Linked DNA regions of Methylorubrum populi. Each later gene encodes a partner of the first gene's protein in a complex. Links are inferred from orthologs where the notes say so. Each region holds a gene or a part of one and is shown in the gene's direction. Other genes may lie near its edges.

Evidence for each region. Proteins that work in one complex are often made in the same cells at the same time.
Region 2: the proteins of secA (region 1) and secY are in contact, whole or in part, in a crystal structure (PDB 3DIN), measured with the Thermotoga maritima proteins. The link is inferred for Methylorubrum populi from one-to-one orthologs. Residues at the interface, in WP_004082002.1 of Thermotoga maritima: Glu261, Ala262, Arg263, Lys300, Ala301, Arg302, Thr303, Ile304, Ile305, Leu323, Tyr324, Asp325, Pro326, Val329, Ser330, Tyr333, Ile336, Lys340, Phe345, Val349, Glu363, Phe364, Tyr374, Ser375, Gly376, Gly377, Glu393, Ile395, Thr482, Ser483; in WP_004081795.1 of Thermotoga maritima: Glu108, Gly109, Glu110, Glu111, Ala236, Glu237, Arg238, Arg239, Ile240, Thr241, Ile242, Gln243, Tyr244, Ala245, Arg246, Arg247, Val248, Thr249, Gly250, Arg251, Arg252, Val253, Tyr254, Gly256, Ala257, Ser258, Thr259, Tyr260, Leu261, Pro262.

Annotation. Positions count from the first base shown.
Region 1 is NZ_AP014809.1:1,630,877-1,634,402, forward strand. Bases 32-3,487 are described here. They hold secA (preprotein translocase subunit SecA), read left to right. Parts: upstream 32-380; coding sequence 381-3,287; downstream 3,288-3,487. Other genes in these bases: MPPM_RS07495 (peptidylprolyl isomerase), read right to left, coding at 32-94; MPPM_RS07505 (GNAT family N-acetyltransferase), read left to right, coding at 3,295-3,487. Outside these bases: more of MPPM_RS07495, read right to left, coding at 1-31; more of MPPM_RS07505, read left to right, coding at 3,488-3,526. UniProt on the Escherichia coli protein: Required for protein export, interacts with the SecYEG preprotein conducting channel.
Region 2 is NZ_AP014809.1:2,467,574-2,470,547, reverse strand. What follows is about bases 71-2,974. They hold secY (preprotein translocase subunit SecY), read left to right. Parts: upstream 71-802; coding sequence 803-2,146; downstream 2,147-2,974. Other genes in these bases: MPPM_RS11335 (adenylate kinase), read left to right, coding at 2,302-2,904; rplO (50S ribosomal protein L15), read left to right, coding at 179-688; rpmD (50S ribosomal protein L30), read left to right, coding at 71-165. Also shown: more of rpmD, read left to right, coding at 1-70. UniProt on the Escherichia coli protein: The central subunit of the protein translocation channel SecYEG. Consists of two halves formed by TMs 1-5 and 6-10.

The DNA of each region.
Region 1 (3,526 bases):
TCTGGCCGGCGGGTGCCTGGGCCAGGGCCGCACCGGGCAGGGCGAGGATCAGCGCGAGGGCGCTCGCGCGCCGGAGAGAGAACGGAATCGGCATCGGAAGCGTCGTTCCTTGGGCGTCGTCCCCGCCGGGCCGGTCATCATGCCGTCCGGCTTGGTCCCGCGCGGGGCTCGTCGGGATGCGGCAGGTGCCGCGAAGCGCGACACAGGTGGAACCTCCGGGGGGCAAAGGCAAGCGTGGCCTTGATGGCCGCGCGCGCTCGTGACCGCGCCTCGGCACTACCGGATGCGCCTGCGGATATTTACCTCTATAAGCCCGCCCAATGCAGGCCGGCGGCGCCATGACATGCCGCCCGCGACGACCTCACGACCGCAGGTTCACGATGCTCGGTGCCCTCGCCAAGAAGATTTTCGGCTCGTCCAACGACCGCCGCGTCAAGGGTTTTCGCCCCCGCGTCGCGGCCATCAACGCGCTTGAACCGGAAATCAGCGCGCTGTCCGACGAGCAGCTGCGCGCCCGCACGCAGGCGTTCCGCGATCAGCTCGCCGCCGGCACCCGCCTCGACGACCTGCTGGTCCCCGCCTTCGCCACCGTGCGCGAGGCGGCCAAGCGCGTGCTCGGGCAGCGCCATTTCGACGTGCAGATGATCGGCGGCATGGTGCTGCACGAATCCGGCATCTCGGAGATGAAGACCGGCGAGGGCAAGACCCTGGTCGCGACCCTTCCGGTCTACCTCAACGCGCTGGAGGGCAAGGGCGTCCACGTCGTCACGGTCAACGACTATCTCGCCTCACGCGACGCGGAGTGGATGGGCCGGGTCTACCGCTTCCTCGGCCTCACCGTCGGCACCATCGTGCACGGGCTCGACGACGGGCAGCGCAAGGAGGCCTATGCCTGCGACATCACCTACGGCACCAACAACGAGTTCGGCTTCGACTATCTTCGCGACAACATGAAGTACGAGCTCTCGCAGATGACGCAGCGGGGGCACCACTTCGCCATCGTCGACGAGGTCGACTCGATCCTCATCGACGAGGCGCGCACGCCGCTGATCATCTCCGGCCCGGTCGATGACCGCTCGGAACTCTACGTCGCGGTCGACGGGATCATGCCGCAGCTTCAGCCGGAGCATTACGACCTCGACGAGAAGCAGCGTCAGGTCTCGCTGACGGAGGCCGGCAACGAGTTCATCGAGGAGGCCCTGCGCGAGGCCGGCATCCTCAAGGAGGGCGACCTCTACGACGCGCACAACGTCACCCTCGTCCACCACGTGAACCAGGCGCTTCGCGCCCACACCCTGTTCACGCTCGACAAGGACTACATCGTCAAGAACGACGAGGTCGTGATCATCGACGAGTTCACCGGCCGCATGATGCAGGGCCGGCGCTACTCGGAAGGCCTGCACCAGGCGCTGGAGGCCAAGGAGCGGGTGACGATCCAGCCCGAGAACCAGACCCTGGCCTCGATCACCTTCCAGAACTACTTCCGCCTCTACAAGAAGCTCGCCGGCATGACCGGCACCGCCTCGACCGAGGCCGACGAGTTCGCCGAGATCTACAAGCTCGACGTGGTCGACATCCCGACCAACAAGGAGATCGAGCGCGTCGACGAGGACGACGAGGTCTACCGCACCGTCGAGGAGAAGTACGAGGCGATCATCAAGGAGATCGACCGGGCGCATAGCCGCCTGCAGCCCGTGCTCGTCGGCACCGGCTCGATCGAGAAGTCGGAGCTGATCGGCGAGCTCCTGAAGAAAGCCGGCTACACGCTGCTCGACTATTCCGACCCGAACGCCCTGACCGACGTCTACGCCGCCGCCCGCGAGAACCGGGTGACCAAGCGCTTCGCCGTGCTCAACGCCCGCTTCCACGAGCAGGAGGCCTACATCGTGGCGGAGGCCGGCGTGCCCGGCGCCATCACGATCGCCACCAACATGGCCGGCCGCGGCACCGACATCAAACTCGGCGGCAACCTCGAAATGCGCATCGAGAAGGAGCTCGGCCACCTCGCCGACGGGCCCGAGCGCGACGCCGCGATCGAGGCCTTGAAGGCCGAGATCGCCGAGAACCGCGCCAAGGTGCTGGCCTCGGGCGAGAAGGCCGATCCGGAGGCGGGCCGCAAGAAGGATCTGCCGGGCGGGCTCTACATCATCGGCACCGAGCGCCACGAGTCGCGCCGCATCGACAACCAGCTGCGCGGCCGCTCCGGCCGCCAGGGCGATCCGGGCCGGTCGAAGTTCTACCTGTCCCTCAAGGACGACCTGATGCGCATCTTCGGGTCCGACCGCATGGACGGGATGCTGCAGCGGCTCGGCCTGGAGCAGGGCGAGGCGATCATCCACCCCTGGATCAACAAAGCGATCGAGAAGGCGCAGCAGAAGGTCGAGGCGCGCAACTTCGACATGCGCAAGAACGTGCTCAAATACGACAACGTCATGAACGACCAGCGCAAGGTCGTGTTCGAGCAGCGCCGCGACCTGATGGGCCAGGACAGCGTGCGCGACACCATCGACGAGATGCGCCACGGCGTGATCGACGATCTCGTGGCCGTGCACATCCCCGAGAACGCCTATGCCGAGCAGTGGGACGCGGAAGGGCTGAAGCAGCGCGCCCTCGACCTGCTCAACCTCGATCTACCCGTGGAGGAGTGGGTCAAGGAAGAGGGCATCGCCGACGAGGAGATCCGCGAGCGCCTGCGCAAGGCCTCCGACGAGTCCTATGCCGCCCGCGTCGAGCGCAACGGCGCCGAGGTGATGGCCTATGTCGAGAAGCAGGTGGTGCTGCAGGTGTTCGACCACCTCTGGCGCGAGCACCTCGTCTCCCTCGACCACCTGCGGCAGGTGGTCGGCTGGCGCGGCTTCGCCCAGCGCGACCCGCTCAACGAGTACAAGTCGGAGGCGTTCGAGCTGTTCAACGGCCTCGTGGCGGCCCTGCGCGAGCAGGTCACCGCTCAGCTCGCCCATGTCGAGATCATGCAGCAGGGCCCCGAGGACTTCCCCGGCGCGGGGTTCGAACAGGCGGGTTTTGGCGAGCCGCAGCTGCCGCCGATGTTCCCCGAGCACCGCGACCCGGCCACCGGCGAGAACGAGTTCGCCTATGGCGGCAGCGACGGCGGGGCGGGCGGCGCCTACGGCTTTGCCGCGCGCGACCTCTCGGCGGACACGGCGGTGCTGGAGCGCAAGCCCGATGACCCCTCGACCTGGGGCCGGGTCGGCCGCAACGAGCCCTGCCCCTGCGGCTCGGGCAAGAAGTACAAGCACTGCCACGGCCGCTTCGCCGCCGAGGCGTGAGCCTCCGGTGGGCGACGCGATCGTCTACGGGCTGGAGCCGGATCTCGACGCGGAAACCTTCCAGGGTGTCCTCGTCGAGTCCGGCCTCGCGCCGCGGCGGCCGGCCGAAGACCTCGAGCGGCTCGACCGGATGCTGCGGGCGTCCGACCTGATCGTCACCGCCCGGCGGGACGGGCGCCTCGTCGGCGTGGCGCGCACGCTCACCGACTTCGCCTTCTGTGCCTATCTCTCCGACCTCG
Region 2 (2,974 bases), 840 kb from region 1 along the record:
ATCGGCTCGCCGATCCGCCGCGAGGCCTCCCAGCGTGCGACGCTGATCGGCCTCAAGCTGAACAAGCTGCACCGCGTGTCCGAGCTGGAGGATACTCCCTCGGTGCGCGGCATGATCCGCAAGGTCGCGCACCTCGTGCGCGTCCTCGATGACGCCGCGGCGTGAGGAGGGCTCCACCATGAAGCTCAACGAAATCCGCGACAACGAAGGCGCGACCAAGAACCGGATGCGCGTCGGCCGGGGCATCGGCTCCGGCAAGGGCAAGACCGGCGGACGCGGCGTGAAGGGTCAGAAGGCCCGCACCGGCGTCTCCATCAAGGGCTTCGAGGGCGGCCAGATGCCGCTGCATCGTCGCCTGCCGAAGCGCGGCTTCAACAACATCCACGCCCACGACCTGAATGAGGTGAACCTCGGTCGCGTCCAGGCGGCGGTGGATGCCGGCAAGCTCGACGCCAACGCCCCCGTGACGGTCGATGCGCTGGTCAAGGCCGGCATCATCGCCCGCGCCCGTGACGGCGTGAAGCTGCTCGGCGTCGGCGAGCTGACCGCGAAGCTCAGCTTCGAGGTCACCCGCGCCTCCAAGTCGGCCGTCGAGGCCGTCGAGAAGGCCGGCGGTTCGGTGACCACGACCTTCGCCGCCGGCGTCGCCCATCGCGGCGCGACCGACGGCGCGGTTGCGTCCGCCTGACACCACGATTAAGTCGAACGCCGAAGCGGCGGCCCGTGCTCGCACGCGGCCGCCGCTTCCGCTTTCAGGGACCGCTCGAGACGCGTCCCGACGGCATTTTCCGGGATCAATGACATGGCCTCAGCCGCCGAGCAGCTTGCCGCCAACCTGAATTTCGGCGCCATCGCCAAGGCCGACGAGCTCAAGAAGCGCATCTGGTTCACCCTGGGCGCGCTCATCGTCTTCCGGCTGGGCACCTACATCCCGATCCCCGGCATCGATCCCGAGCAGTTCGCGCGGAACTTCCAGAACCAGGCCGGCGGCGTGCTCGGCATGTTCAACATGTTCTCGGGCGGCGCGGTCGAGCGCATGGCGGTCTTCGCGCTCAACATCATGCCCTACATCTCGGCCTCGATCATCGTTCAGCTCCTCACCTCGGTGGTGCCGAGCCTGGAGGCGCTGAAGAAGGAGGGCGAGTCGGGCCGCAAGGTCATCAACCAGTACACCCGCTACCTCACGGTGGTGCTGGCGCTGGTCCAGTCCTGGGGCATCGCCTTCGGCCTGCAGGGCTCGAACGCGGTCATCAATCCGGGGCCCTTCTTCGTTCTCTCGACCGTCGTGACGCTCACCGGCGGCACGCTGTTCCTGATGTGGATCGGCGAGCAGATCACCTCGCGCGGCATCGGCAACGGCTCCTCGCTGATCATCTTCGCGGGCATCGTCGCCCACCTGCCGGCCTCGATCTTCGGCGCCCTGGAGCTGACCCGCACCGGCGCGCTCTCGCCCGCCATCCTGCTCGGCGCCGGCATCGCGGCGGTCGCGCTGATCTACTTCATTGTGTTCATGGAGCGCGCCCAGCGCCGGCTCCTGATCAACTACCCCAAGCGCCAGGTCGGCAACCGCATGTACGAGGGCCAGTCCTCGTTCCTGCCGCTCAAGCTCAACACCTCGGGCGTGATCCCGCCGATCTTCGCCTCCTCGCTGCTGCTGCTGCCGACCACGGTGGCGAGCTTCTCGGCCAATCAGGGCTCGACCGGCATCCTCGGGACGCTCACGGCCTATCTCGGCCACGGCCGGCCGCTCTACATGCTGGCCTATGCCGGCCTGATCATCTTCTTCACGTTCTTCTACACGGCGATCGTCTTCAATCCGCAGGAGACCGCCGACAACCTGAAGAAGCAGGGAGGCTTCATCCCCGGCATCCGCCCGGGCGAGCGTACCGCTGCCTTCATCGACAAGGTGCTGACCCGTATCACCGTGATCGGCGCGGCCTACCTCACCTTCGTCTGCCTCGTTCCGGAGATCGTGGCCTCCTACACCTCGGCCGCGCTCGGCTTCGGCGGCACCTCGCTGCTGATCGTGGTCTCGGTCACCATGGACACCGTGGCGCAGATCCACGGGCATCTGATGGCGCACCAGTACGAGGGCCTCGTGAAGAAGGCGAAGCTCCGCGGCGCCTCCACGACACGGCGGCGCTGAACCGCCTGACAATCGAGCAGCCTCCGACAAAGGTTCGGTGGACGCGCGCGCCGGAATTGCGCATCACAGCGGTGTGACGACGGCGTGGCTTAGGATGGGGCCCGCCGCCCATGAAGAACGAGCCCGGCGCCGGGCCTTGAGGACGGGGAGACGCTATGCGGATCATTCTGCTCGGACCGCCGGGAGCGGGGAAGGGTACGCAGTCCGAGCGTATTGTGGAGCGCTACCGCGTTCCGCAGTTGTCGACGGGCGACATGCTGCGCGCGGCGGTCGCCGCCGGGACGCCGGTCGGACTGGAGGCGAAGTCGATCATGGAGAGCGGCGGCCTCGTGCCGGACGCGGTCGTGGTCGGGATCGTCGCCGACCGCATCGAGGAGGCGGATGCCAGGAACGGCTTCATCCTCGACGGCTTCCCGCGCACGGTGGAGCAGGCGAAGGCCCTCGATGCCATGCTGGCGGAGAAGGGTATCGCTCTCGACGCGGTGGTGGAGTTCGTCGTCGACGAGAACGCCCTCGTCGGCCGCATCGCCAAGCGCGCCGAGGAGACCGCGGCCAAGGGCCAGCCGGTCCGCAAGGACGACACGCCGGAGGTCTTCAAGACCCGCCTCGACGCCTACAAGCGGCAGACGGCACCGCTCTCCGACTACTATGCCGGCACCGGCCTCTTGCGGAAGATCGACGGCATGAAGCCGATCGACGAGGTGACCGGGGACGTGACCGGACTCCTCGACGGATTCCGGGAGAAGGCGACGTCCTGAGACGTCCCTCTCAGGTGACGCCCACGAAGCCCGCTGCCGTTCCGACGGGGCGGGCTTTTTCATGCCGCGA